DNA from 3 places in the Pantoea sp. y20 genome. Region 3 is predicted to be linked to each of the others. Evidence: riboswitches for the same ligand, from Rfam matches in the RefSeq annotation. Region 3 holds a riboswitch; each other region holds the start of a gene.
The links. Region 3 has a riboswitch for thiamine pyrophosphate ahead of ACYAC5_RS20785 (FAD-dependent oxidoreductase). Riboswitches for the same ligand answer to the same signal wherever they lie in the genome.

Region 1 (4,263 bases), on a different replicon from region 3:
AGAAAGAAACCGCTCGCCAGTACAATGCCCGGCATCGCCAGAATCAGCATGCCGCTCATCTCCATCGCCTGCGCGGCGACTCTGTTCTGGCGCTGCCGCAGTTCGCGGCTGCTCCACAGCAGCATCATGGTCAGCACCACGCAGAGCACGCCGGCGCCCACGGCAATACGCAGCGAGGTAAAGGTGGCTTGCCACAGCGCCGCTTGTTGCAGCGCACCGGCAACGCCGCCGCGCAAACCATCGACGATTACTGCCGCCAGCGGCGGTAACAGCAGCAGCAGCGCCAGGCCAATCAGCAACGTATCGCTGATGCGCGCCTGCCATGAATCCTGCGGATCGCGCCAGCCGCGAATGCTCTGGCTGCCGGTGGGAATGGCTTTGCTAAAGCGCTGGCTCAGCATTACCAGCAGCAAACAGCAAGCGAGCTGTAACAGCGCCAGCAGCGCCGCGCGGCCCGGATCGTAATCGAAATTTAGCGCCTGATAGATCGCCAGTTCCAGCGTGGTCGCTTGTGGTCCGCCGCCCAGCGCCAGCACCGTGGCGAAGCTGGCGAAACAGAGCATAAAGATCAGCGCCGCCGTCGGCAGAATCTGACGGCGCAGCCACGGCCACTCCAGCAGGCGAAACAGATTCCAGCCGCGCAGGCCAAGCTGGGCGGCGACTTGCCGCTGCTCGCCGGGAATGCTCTCCAATGCCTGTAACAGCAGGCGCGTCGCCAGCGGCAGGTTAAAGAAGACGTGCGCCAGCAGAATGCCCTGCAGGCCATACGGCGAAAAGTGGTAGTCAAAGCCGATGGTCGCGCACAGTTGTGCCAGCCAGCCGCTGCGACCGTACACGCTGAGCAAGCCAAACACCGCCACCAGCACCGGCAGCACCAGCGTCATGGCGCACAGACGTAGCAACAGATTGCGTCCCGGAAAACGGCGGCGGTAGAGCGCGCGCGCCAGCAGGATCGCGGGCAACACCGACAGCAGCGCCGACAGCAGCGCCTGCTCAAACGAGAACAGCAGCACATGATGCAAATAGCTGTCGTCGAGTAGCGCGCGCCAGTCGGTGGCCGGAGCGACCACCACCAATGCACCAAACGCCAGCAGCGCCACCGCGCACAGCAACAGCGCGATGGCGCTACCGGGAATCAACCAGCCGGGCATTAACGGCTAACGGCGCGTTGCCATGCGCTGATCCACGCGGCGCGATGGTCGGCGACTTCGGCTGACGTGAATTGCAACGCCTTCGCGGGCACCTGCAGCGCTTGATAACCGGCTGGCAGATCGCTTTTGATCACCGGATACATCCAGTTGCCGGTGGGAATGGTCTGCTGGAAGGCCGGAGAAACCATAAACTGCATGAACTGCTGCGCCAGCTTGGGCTGTTTACTGCTGGCGAGCTGCGCGGCGACTTCCACCTGTAAATAGTGGCCTTCACTGAATTCGGCTGCGGCGTAGTTCTCTTTCTTCTCTTCGATAATGTGATAAGCCGGAGACGTGGTGTAGCTCAACACCAGATCGCCTTCGCCTTTCAGGAACAGGCCGTAAGCTTCGCTCCAGCCTTTAGTGACGGTAACGGTTTTTTGCGCCAGCTTCTGCCACGCATCAGCTGCGTTATCGCCATACACTTTTTGCATCCACAGCAGCAGGCCAAGACCCGGCGTGCTGGTACGCGGATCTTCATAAATCACGCGCCATTTTTCCGGGCTTTCGACCAGCTCTTTCAGGCTTTTCGGCGGGTTCTTCAGTTTGTTTTTATCGTAGACGAAAGCGAAGTAGCCATAATCGAACGGGATAAAGGTTTGATTGTTCCAGCCATCCGGCAGTTTTAGGCTGCGGGTATCGACGCTGCTGTTGGCAAACAAGCCGGTTTTCTCCGCTGCCTGCACCAGATTGTTATCCAGCCCCAGCACTACATCGGCTTTGCTGTTTTTGCCTTCCATGCGCACGCGATTGAGCAGCGATACACCATCTTCCAGCGCCACATACTTCAATTCGCAGTCGCACTGCGCTTCAAAGGCTTTTTTTACCGCCGGACCGGGGCCCCAATCGGCAGAGAACGAATCGTAGGTGTAGACGGTCAGAACCGGTTTAGCAGCGAAAGCCGGAGCCGTAACCAGCAGCAACATAGGCAGAACTTTGTTTAACACTTTGCGCTCCTTGAGGAGAAGAGATGTTGAGTCGCAAAGGATCTGAGGCGTGAGGCATCTCAAATCCCTACGCCGGTATTAGCCGGATCAGGTTCGACGGGTTTCTCTCAGCCCTGATATCAAGGCACCCCGTTGAGAACGGCTCATTCTAGACATTTATATGACAGCGCGAAAGGATCACAGCTCCGGTGGTGCAAACCAGGCTGATTTGAAGTCAAACCAGCCGAGCGTATTCAGCCGCACGCCGCGCATACTGCGTTGCCCTTCCAGTAGCAGCCAGTGATGGAACAGCGGATGCAGATAGTCGCGGTCGATCAGCTGTTTGCTCCATTCCGCCAGCGGTAACGCTTTCTGCCGCCAGCGCGCGGCATCGGCTTGCCAGTCAATCGGGATGCAGTGATGCATCAACGGCAACTCGAATAGTTGCGCGAACAGCGCGTACTCCAGCGGCAGGGTAAAGTTGACGCTGCCAAGCCAGATATCACTTTCACCTTCGCCCTCGAACCACGCTTCGTAGCTCACGACACGAGTAATTAGCTCAACACCTTGCTGCGCCAGCAGCGGTCGCAGCGCGTTAGCAATACCTTCATGCTCAACGTGATGGCTGTACCAGCTCAGCGTCAGCTGAGTTAAGCCTGCCGGTTTATCGGCGGAGGTGAGATCGCGGCGATGGTGCCAGCGCGGCAGCAAGCCATAAGCCGGGAACCAGTAACGCTGATAGCCGACGCCAGCATGATTCAGTAAGGCGATGGGATTAAACAGATAGCTTACCCAGCGGCGGAAATGCGCATCGCGACCCAACTCGGAGCGCTGATCGTACAGCAGGAAGTAGCAGCCTTCTTCCAGACGACTCTCTTCCGATTTTTCATCGGCGGTTTCGCCCTGCAACTTGACTCCGGCATACACCAGCTCGTCGCTGATCTCCGGCAGCACCCAAATCGACACATCGTCAATCAGCGCGCGATAGCCAAAGTAATCATCAAAGGCGGCGATCTTCAGCTGCGTTTGCTGATTGCGCACCACGCTGTACGGACCGGTGCCAAGCGGCTGGCGGGCAAACTGGCGTAACGTGGGCCATTCGCGCGGCAGGATCATCGCGCTGACGCTGGCCAGCAGCCACGGCAACCAATCGTCCGGCTGGCTCAGATGGATATCCAGCGTCCAGGGCGCGGGCGAATCCAGTTTACTGATGTGAGAAAACAGCGGCTGGCTGCGCACGCGCTCCAGCGAAGCAATCACATCCGCCATTTCCAGTTCACGGCCATGATGAAAACGAATCGCCGGGCGCAGGAAGAAACGCCACTGCAGCGGCGAGGTTTGCTGCCAGTGATGGGCGATATCGGGTTCGATTTCCCCCTTTTCCTCATTTATGCGCATCAGGCCGTTGAAAATTTGTCGTGCCAGATGGGTTTCCGAGCGGCGCAGCGGCGAACCGGGCAGCAAATTGGGCAGCGGGCGATAATAGAGCACGCGCAGGATGTGTTTGCCCTGGCGGAAGCTGCGGCCTAAATGCGCCGCAATCATCTGGCGCACCTGGTTTTTATCGCCCACCAGCTGCACTAACTGTTCGATGCGATCTTGTTCCAGCAGATCCTCGGCGCGCTGCTGCTGGAGCGCCAGGCCGGTGTAGCAAAAACTCAGCATTGAGCGCTTGCCGCGTCCCGCTTCTGCCTGCCAAATCAGCCAGCCTTCGCTTTGCATGGCGTTGAGCAGGTTACGCATATGGCGACGCGAGCAGTGCAGCAGATCGGCCAGCTCGCTGAGCGTGGTTTCCTGATCCTGCCCCTGACAGCTTTGCCATAGGCGGATAAATTGCTGCTGCAGACGTGAAGAGGACATAAAAGGGGAACTCCTTGTCAGAATCGCTCAGTTTTTCCTGCCTCATATTAGAGGCATACTGCCCGGCAATGGAAGAGCGGGAGGCATTCAGTAATGAATGGCGCTCTGCCAGCGGTTCCGCCGACGTGGAACCCCTTTCTGAGTAGGGTGCATTTTCACCGCCAGCAGCGCTTTATCTGCTGGCTTTTTTCGTTTTGCTGTAGAATCTTCTACCCTCATTTCTCTACCTTTTTTATTCGCAAAGGGATTTCTGCATGAAATCGCTGTTAACGCGTCAACGTCGCATC
Region 2 (4,263 bases), 280 kb from region 3:
CGCCCAGATATGCATTAACAATTGCGGGCCAAATGCGCGCGCAAAGCCGCCTTTGGGGCGCGGCTGGAAATCGTCGAGCATCTGCGCATCGGCGAAATCCTCCGCCAGAAAGCGCTTCAGCTGCGGCTGACGAAAGGTTTTCAGATAGCCGGTAAGGCCAAGCCGCACCATCTCGGCATCGTAACCGGTGACGATGGGCAGCAGCTTTTCGGCCTTGATGCGCAGTGGATGATGACGATCGAGCAGTCGCGCCACCGCTTCATCAATGATGCCCATGATCTGCGCCACGCTCAGCTGCTGGAGATAAGCGCGGGCGTTGGTGCGGATGCGCGTTGCGAGCGCCTTTATCTGCGCGTCATCAAGTTGCGGAACGCAAACCTCGAGGCTTTCGCCACGATGATTGAAACTCAGCGTGTGCCAATGCACTTCGTCAGCGGAGAGGCCCGGCAGATGTCCGGCAATTTCTTTCACGACTGTGCCTGCGCGCTGGCGAGAAACGCTTCCATGGTCAGCGAACAGCCTTTGGCATCAGCGCCGGTCGCGCGTCCCAGCAGATGGAATCCACCGGGCACCATCACGCCTGCATCTTCCGTTAACAAAGCGGACACCGAGTTGAAATGCGCCAGATCGTGATGCGCCAGCACGCCAACTTCGCCGTCCGGCACATCATCACCGGTAAGCGGATTGACCACGCGCGTGCGGATCCAGTGCGGCCCGGATTTCACCGGCGGGCAGCGCTCATTGCCCGCGTCGTAAAACTGCGTGCTGATTTCCGTCATGCCGTACATGTTGATGCAGTGGGAACGCGGAATGCCGAAGGCATGAGAGAGCGAAGCGTAGAATTCTTCCGCGCCCATCTCGCGCGACTGGCCTTTGAAACCGCCGGTATCGAGAATGCGGCTACCTGCTGGCAGCGCGAAGCGGCGTTTTTGGCGCTGCATGTTATCCAGCAGAGGCACAAAGCTGTAACTGGCGCCCAGCAACGCGTACGGTTCGCCGCCCGCTTCGGCCTGTTCCAGCGCAGTGAACAGACGATTGGTTTCGAGGCCATGTTCGCCCACCATCACTTCACTGTCCGGCGTGCCACACTCCTGCAGCGCCAATTTAAGATAGGTCGCCAGCGAGGAGTTCGGCATCGCTACAGTATCCGGGAACAAAATGCCCATGCGGATGCGATCGCGGCCCGCCATAAAGCGACGGCGGAAGTTGAGCAGCATCGATTTTTTCCACACCTCCAGCGTCGAATGGTAACTGCGCCCTTTTACCGTGCCGGTGGTGCCGCTGGTCATAAAGATCTCGGCAATTTGGTCGGTGGGACGGCAGCTGAGCGTCAGATCTTTGAAGGCATTAATCGGGATGGCGGGAATGTTGCGCCAGTTTTTCACCGTCAGCGGCGTGCGTCCGCGCTGGGTGGCGAAGCGGCGATAAGGGGAATTGTGTGCGAACTGATAAGCGAAGATTTCGAGGGCCAGCTGGTTGAAATCGTCGTCTGAGCTATCTTCGCGCTGCAGGAATGTCAGCAGAGCCTGGATGATGTGTGTTTCGTTCATGTGCGTCGCCACCTTTGCGATTGCGCAGAGACTCTCAGGCAACGCCTGAAGAGCGCGAACTGTCCGCTACAAAGCACAAAGAGGGAATCAGGGCGCGATATCGCCCTGCGGTTCCGCATCCCTACGCCGGTATTAGCCGGATCAGGTTCAGAGGGTCACTACGTTGCCCGCGCATACACGCCAGCCGGTAGAATCTCAGCCCCTTAACAGAGCACCCCTTGGAACAAGCCGCAGTCTAGGATGGCGCGCGATGATGTGTCAACCATGTTAAATACGCGTGAAAATTTGAGCTGCCCGACACAAATCACGTCATGTCTTATACTCAGAGCATGAGTATTTGCGGAGGTGATGTATGGCTGGCGGTTGGTCAGAAGATGGTGCGGTACACAAACAAATTGATGCCACGGTAGATGATGCGGTGGCACGCGCTCGTGAAAATCTTGGGCACGGTGAAAGTGCTGAATTTTGCGACGAGTGCGGCGAACCGATCCCGGAAGCGCGTCGCGCAGCATTGGCTGGCGTACGTTACTGCGTGAATTGCCAGAGCAAGATCGATAAAAAACAGGCGGCGATCAGCGGTTATAACCGCCGTGGAAGTAAGGATAGTCAGTTGAGATAGTTATTTAAATTAGCAATTCAGGTTAATGGATATTTTAAAATTTCATTTGCACTCGTTACTTTTAATTAGAATTACCATTAATCTGAAGCAAGACCATTCGCATATCTCCCGATTTTTCAAAGTTAAATACTGCAGCACTATTGCTGAAGCCGAAAGAAGAGCCTAATTTTACAAACTTTATGGCTTAGATTTCACCTTGAGCAACTTGAGTTTAGCCAGTAATGCTGATAAGTTAGCCACACAACTCAACCCTGTACGCAGCGATTCAGTTCACTGGCCGTTAGGGTGAAAAAACCGGCTCAGGCCGGTTTTTTCGTATCTTAAGGAAGGATAAGAGTGCGTACTGCAATATTCATTGATGGATACAATGTATTTTATGGACTCCTTGCAGGTACGCCTTATAAATGGCTCAACTTGTCATTGCTGCTGTCGCATATATGCCGGGTACAGGATCCGACTGCCATAATTGAAACAATAAATTATTATACCTCCTCGGTTATTCCCCACCTCGCCACACGCGGTATTGAATCCCGACACGCTCAGGATACTTATATTCGCGCGCTGAAAACGACCGGAATAAATATCTTCACCGGACGTCATCGACTTGAGCACGCTCGGGCTCCACGTTTCATTAGTAAAAAACTACCCGCATCACGTCTCGATAAGGTAGATATCTGGGAGCTGGAAGAGAAAGAAACCGACGTGAATATTGCCATCAGCATGTATCGTTTGTTTGCTAAACAGCAGACGTTGCCAATAGAAGAGAGGATCGCGCAGCTGGTGTTAGTATCGGCTGACACCGACATGACGCCAGCACTTAAGGCGATTCGCGAAGATTTTCCCGACATTCGTATCGGGATCATTTTGCCGCACCGCCAGGGCAACGTCCGTGGTGTTCCGGGTTCACTGCAGAATCATAGTCACTGGATACGCAGAACGATCACCAATGAAGAGCTTGATGCATGCCAGTTTCCTGTTCGGGTTGCGACGCATAAAAAACCTGCGGTTAAACCCGAATATTGGTAAGCATCAAAACCACGCCATTTAATGCGCCTCGCGGTAAATGGCATAGCTCGCGATGTTCTCCGTCGTGGCCTATTTCATATCGAAACGTAATGCGGGAACGGTTACTGATAAATCATTCAGTTCAACGTCCTGCGTCAGGCTAAATCCTATCAGCTCTCATCAGCGCTTAAACCTGCATTACGCGGCCTCAACCGGCTGGCAAATCTCCAGAATGGCCAGCAGATAGATGCGCACCATGTCGAGGAATTCACTGATTTCTACGCGCTCATCCGGCATGGTGTTGTATTTGCCGCCTGGCCCACAGACGATCCCTTCCATGCCCGCATGCTGATAGAGATGTGCCGCATCGGTGCCGAAGAACGCCGGAGGCGTGATCACGCCGGTGGGCTGTTCGGTGCCGCGCACGGTTTTCCAGCCGCGATTCACCGCTTTGACGATGGCGGACTCCGGGGACACTTCGAACGGTAACATGGTGGGTTTATCACGAATGCCATCATCATAAAGCTCGGCTTTCAGGCCCGGATAGCGTTGGCATAAGGTATTCAGCAGCGCCTGCAGATCGGCGAGCACACCTTCCACCGTTTGTCCTGGCGCGAAACGTGCCGAGCCTTTTAAGCGCACAAAGTCAGCCACCTGCGGCGGTCGCCACTCTTCCAGATCGCGGCCTAACGCGCCATGCACGGTACCGATATGACCACGGTTAATCTTGCGATGCTCAGCGGTTTTCGCGCCGCTAAAGGTCATGCCGTTAATCTGCGGAATCAGCTCGACGGCGGCGCTGATCGCGTCCACCGCTTCTTCCCGTTTTGACAGATGGCGCGTATCGCCGGTGAGCTCAATAGTAAACATCAGCGAACCGGCGTGCATGGTCAGCGCTTGCAGATCGGTGGGTTCGGCATTGATGAAGTAGTCGGCGCGCACACCTTGCTCAATCGCCGCCAGCGTACCAATGCCGCCCTGCAACTCGCCCACCACGTAGGTCAAAATCACATCGCCTTTCAGCTTTACACCGGCATCAATCAGCGTTTTTAACGCGCAAAAATAGGCGGCATCACCCGCTTTCATGTT
Region 3 (4,263 bases):
ATGCGGTGGCGATGCGCGATGCGCGCCGTAAATCGATTACCTTTGCACACGAAAGTCATTAACACCCTACCTACCGTAGCGGCGCGATATATTACGTATTGCCGGGATGGGCACATTGCCGCCCTTGATATGCGCATTAGATCGCGCCGCAACGGGGACTTAATTTTTACGCCAACTTCTGCTGCAAAAATGTCATAAACACCCGATTGATCTCACTGCGCTGACGGTGCTGCGGATAGAGCGCATTGAGATGGAGCGAGGTCGGCTGCCACTCTTCCAGCACCTTCACCAGCTCACCGCTCGCCAGCGCTGGCGCCACAATAAACTCTGGCAGCATAATCAGACCCAATCCGGCCACTGCTGCGTCGCGCAGCATTTCCCCGTTATTACTCACCATCGGCCCATGCACGCTAATCACTTTGCGCTGGTCGCCGTTAAACAGTTCCCAGCCGGTCTGGCTTTCGCGCCCGTAGCGCAGACACAAATGCTCGCTCAGCTCCTCCGGCGTTCGCGGTGCGCCTGCGCCCTGCAGGTAGGACGGGCTGCCGCAGATCACGCGGCGGAACTCGCCCAGTCGCCTGGCGATCAAACTCGAATCTGGCAGCGTACCGATGCGAATCGCCATATCAAATCCTTCACCCACCATATCGACATGCCGATCCGCCAGTTCAACCTGAAACTGCAACCCCGGATGCTGGCTGAGAAACTCGGCAATAAACGGCGACAAATGGCTGATACCAAACGACATCGGCACGCTCAGGCGGAAGCTGCCCTGCAGCACCTGACGACGCCCCGATACCGCCAGCTCGGCTTCCTGCACATCATCGAGAATGCGCTGCGCGTGCTGCGCAAACAGCTGGCCGTTATCGGTTACCGATAACTTCCGCGTGTTGCGATTCAGCAGCCGCGCGCCAAGCGACTCCTCCAGCGCGGCGATGCGGCGGCTGACATACTGCTTCGACAGCATCAGCTGTTCGGCGGCAGCGGTGAAGTTGCCAGCTTTGATGACGGCTACATAAATACGGAGATCTTCAATCTGCATATTGTCCACTTTTCGGTGACAGTCATTGTCATTTTGACGCATTGTTAGGCAAATCAGTTTACGTATACTTGTTTGCAACGGGAAGGGCAATCGCCTCCCAACAGCAAATTTGAGGAGCAGACCATGATTGAACAACGCCTGTCAGAACAACGCGGAGTGGGTGACCACGGTTGGTTGAACTCGCATCATACGTTCTCTTTTGCCAGTTACTGGGATCCAAAACAAACCGGCTTCTCAGATTTGCTGGTGATCAATGATGACCGCGTTGCACCGGGTCGCGGTTTTGGTGCGCATCCGCACAACAACATGGAGATCATCTCCTACGTGCTGGAAGGCGCGCTGGAGCATAAAGATTCCATGGGCACCGGTTCGGTGATTGTGCCGGGTGATGTGCAGCTAATGAGCGCCGGCAGCGGCGTCACGCACAGCGAGTTTAACCACTCGAAAACGGACAACGTGCACTTCCTGCAGATCTGGATTGTGCCTGGCGAACGTAATTCGCCTCCCGGTTATCAGCAGATTTCAGTGGCGGAACGTGACAAACGCGGTCAGCTGCGCCTGATTATTTCGCCGGCAGGGGATAACGGTTCACTCAGCGTGCGTCAGGATATTCGCGTTTATGCCGGACTGTTCGACGGTGTCGAGCAGCAAACCTTCGCGTTGGATGCCGATCGTTACGCCTATATTCACGTGGCTCGCGGCAGCATCGAAGTGAACGGCGTGAAGTTCAAAGAGGGCGACGGTGCACGCGTTCGCAACGAAAGCGCGCTGCAGTTTGCTAACGGTGATGATGCGGAAGTGCTGGTGTTTGATCTGCGTCCGCTGGAAGTGAATCATCCACAGCGTTAATGACGAATAGCAAGTACTTTGTTCGTTAGACTATTTTACGAGATGACTGGCACTATTCTGAAAATGAGCCGTTGAAGGTCATCATAAATAAAAAGGGAGCGCCTGAAGAGGTGCTCCCTTTTTAATGCATCAATCAATCGACAAATTATGGATCGCTAACACTGCGCGCGCCGCTTCTTTGCCTTTCTTAATGAAATGCTCGGTATAGAAGTTTTCAATCACATCAACCGGCTGGAAATTATGTGGCGTTAAAGAAACGGAAAATACCGGTACGTTGGTGGTCAGCTGCACATTCATCAAGCCATCAACCACCGCAGCGGCAACGAAATCATGGCGATAGATACCGCCGTCAACCACCAGCGCAGCGCAGACAATCGCATCGTATTTGCCGGTTTCGGCCAAACGCTTAGCCAGCAGCGGCATTTCAAATGCGCCAGGCACTTCCAGCACTTTTAATTCCGCTTCTACGGATTGATCGGCTAATTCTTTTTCAAAACCCACCAAGGCATTATGGACAATTTCTTTGTGCCAGCCGGCTTTAATAAATGCAATTTTAATATTGTTCATGGTTATTCCGACATCACCTGTAATGTTTTCTTGCGCATAAAATAATGTGTTTGTATACCATATGTTACGTTTGTGATCCACAAAGCCTAAGTAGCGATAAATGCCGTGATGCTAAATGCCACGTAAAGCATCCGGTTATTCCGCGCTTGACGGCGACCATCGCCTGCAATACAAATAGACGCGTCGGGGGAGTCTCGCCAAAGAGACTGAGAGGCTAATAGCGCACTGCGCGGTTTAGCGACCCTTTGAACCTGACCCAGTTGATACTGGCGTAGGAAGACTGACAGTCTTTATCATTGGGCTGTCTGGCGCTCAAACCAGCTCGATGTATGCGCCATTTCCCTTCTCCTGTATCTGCGGGTCTCAGCTAACACTGAGAGGCCGATGTGAATTCCCCCTGTTTGAACATCCTGGAACCGGCGCTGTGAGCCGCTGGAGCGTGCTTGGCTGCGGCGTGGCGGGCCTATGCGTAGCCACTTTACTAGCGGAACGCGGTGAAGACGTTGAGGTGATGGGCGATGACGCGCGCCGCCCGGCATCGTGGTTTGCTGGCGGCATGCTGGCGCCCTGGTGTGAAGCCGAGAGCGCGCCGCGCGATGTTATCACTCTTGGGCAACACGCCGCCGCGTGGTGGCAACAGCGCGTCAGCAGCGTCGAGCATCAGGGCACGTTGGTGGTTGCGCCGCCGCGCGATAGCCAGGAACTCAACCGTTTCGCCCGCATGACCGAGCAGCATCAATGGGTCGATCCCGCCAACATTGAACCGGCGCTGGAAGGGCGCTTTACGCGCGGTCTGTTTTTCGCCGGTGAAGCGCATCTCGATCCGCGTCTGGCGTTGCAGGAGATGCGTGACGCGCTGATCGCGCGCGGCGTGTCATTCAGCAATCACGCGCCGAGCGGCCAAATTATCGATTGTCGCGGCATCCACGCTGCGCCGCAACTGCCGCGCCTGCGCGCGGTGCGCGGCGAGATGCTGATTTTGCACAGCGATGAAGTGCAGTTTTCCCGCCCGATTCGTCTGCTGCATCCGCGTTTTCCCTGCTATCTGGTGCCGCGTCGCGGCGGCCATTTTATGCTCGGCGCCACCATGATTGAGAGCGACGATGCCAGCGCCATCAGCGCGCGCGCCATGATGGAGTTACTCAGCGCCGCCTATGCCATCCATCCCGCATTAGCCGAAGCGCGCGTGATTGAGAGCGGCAGCGGGCTGCGTCCGGCTTATCCGGCGAATCTGCCGGAAATCCACTATCACAATCACACCTTTTATCTCAACGGCATGTATCGCCACGGTTTTCTACTGGCGCCAATGCTGGCAGAGCAGCTGATGCAACGCATTTCTGGGGAGCTCAACTATGAATATTCAGCTTAACGGCCGCCTCATCAACACGCAGGCAACAAGCCTGAGCGAATTGCTGATCGAGCAGCAAATTGATGTGGCCTGCGTCGCCACCGCCTATAACGGTGCGTTTGTGCCAAAAAGTCAGTACGACACGCAGCGGCTGGATGAAGGTTGCCAGCTTGAAGTGCTGTCACCGATGCAGGGAGGTTAAGCGATGTTTTACGATTTTGAACCGCAATCACGCTTCCTGCTCGGCACCGCTGGCTATCCTTCACCCGCTATTTTGCAGCAGGCGATTGCCGCCGCTGGCACCGACATCATCACCGTCAGTTTGCGGCGCGAAGGCGCGGCAGGCGCGGCATTCCGCGAACTGCTGACCAGCCTCAATATCCGCGTGTTACCGAATACCGCCGGTTGTCACACGGTAAAAGAGGCCGTCACCACCGCGCACATGGCGCGCGAACTG

Region 1: linked by a shared signal. The riboswitch ahead of thiB (thiamine ABC transporter substrate binding subunit) and the one ahead of ACYAC5_RS20785 (FAD-dependent oxidoreductase) in region 3 are both predicted to bind thiamine pyrophosphate.
Region 2: linked by a shared signal. The riboswitch ahead of ACYAC5_RS23060 (LuxE/PaaK family acyltransferase) and the one ahead of ACYAC5_RS20785 (FAD-dependent oxidoreductase) in region 3 are both predicted to bind thiamine pyrophosphate.

What each region holds. Positions count from the first base shown of each region.
Region 1 is NZ_CM142816.1:768,663-772,925, forward strand. Features, by position in the region: gene thiP (thiamine/thiamine pyrophosphate ABC transporter permease ThiP) at 1-1,151, opposite strand, end outside; gene thiB (thiamine ABC transporter substrate binding subunit) at 1,151-2,137, opposite strand; TPP riboswitch at 2,184-2,279, opposite strand; gene sgrR (HTH-type transcriptional regulator SgrR) at 2,315-3,976, opposite strand; gene ACYAC5_RS03460 (MFS transporter) at 4,231-4,263, shown strand, end outside.
Region 2 is NZ_JBUBNJ010000002.1:714,353-718,615, forward strand. Features, by position in the region: gene ACYAC5_RS23055 (acyl-CoA reductase) at 1-471, opposite strand, end outside; gene ACYAC5_RS23060 (LuxE/PaaK family acyltransferase) at 468-1,550, opposite strand; TPP riboswitch at 1,652-1,779, opposite strand; gene ACYAC5_RS23065 (DksA/TraR family C4-type zinc finger protein) at 1,903-2,169, shown strand; gene ACYAC5_RS23070 (NYN domain-containing protein) at 2,506-3,195, shown strand; gene ACYAC5_RS23075 (M20 family metallopeptidase) at 3,373-4,263, opposite strand, start outside.
Region 3 is NZ_JBUBNJ010000002.1:213,430-217,692, forward strand. Features, by position in the region: gene ACYAC5_RS20765 (MFS transporter) at 1-62, shown strand, start outside; gene ACYAC5_RS20770 (LysR family transcriptional regulator) at 167-1,042, opposite strand; gene ACYAC5_RS20775 (pirin family protein) at 1,166-1,891, shown strand; gene ACYAC5_RS20780 (6,7-dimethyl-8-ribityllumazine synthase) at 2,021-2,458, opposite strand; TPP riboswitch at 2,634-2,753, shown strand; gene ACYAC5_RS20785 (FAD-dependent oxidoreductase) at 2,883-3,827, shown strand; gene thiS (sulfur carrier protein ThiS) at 3,811-4,008, shown strand; gene ACYAC5_RS20795 (thiazole synthase) at 4,012-4,263, shown strand, end outside.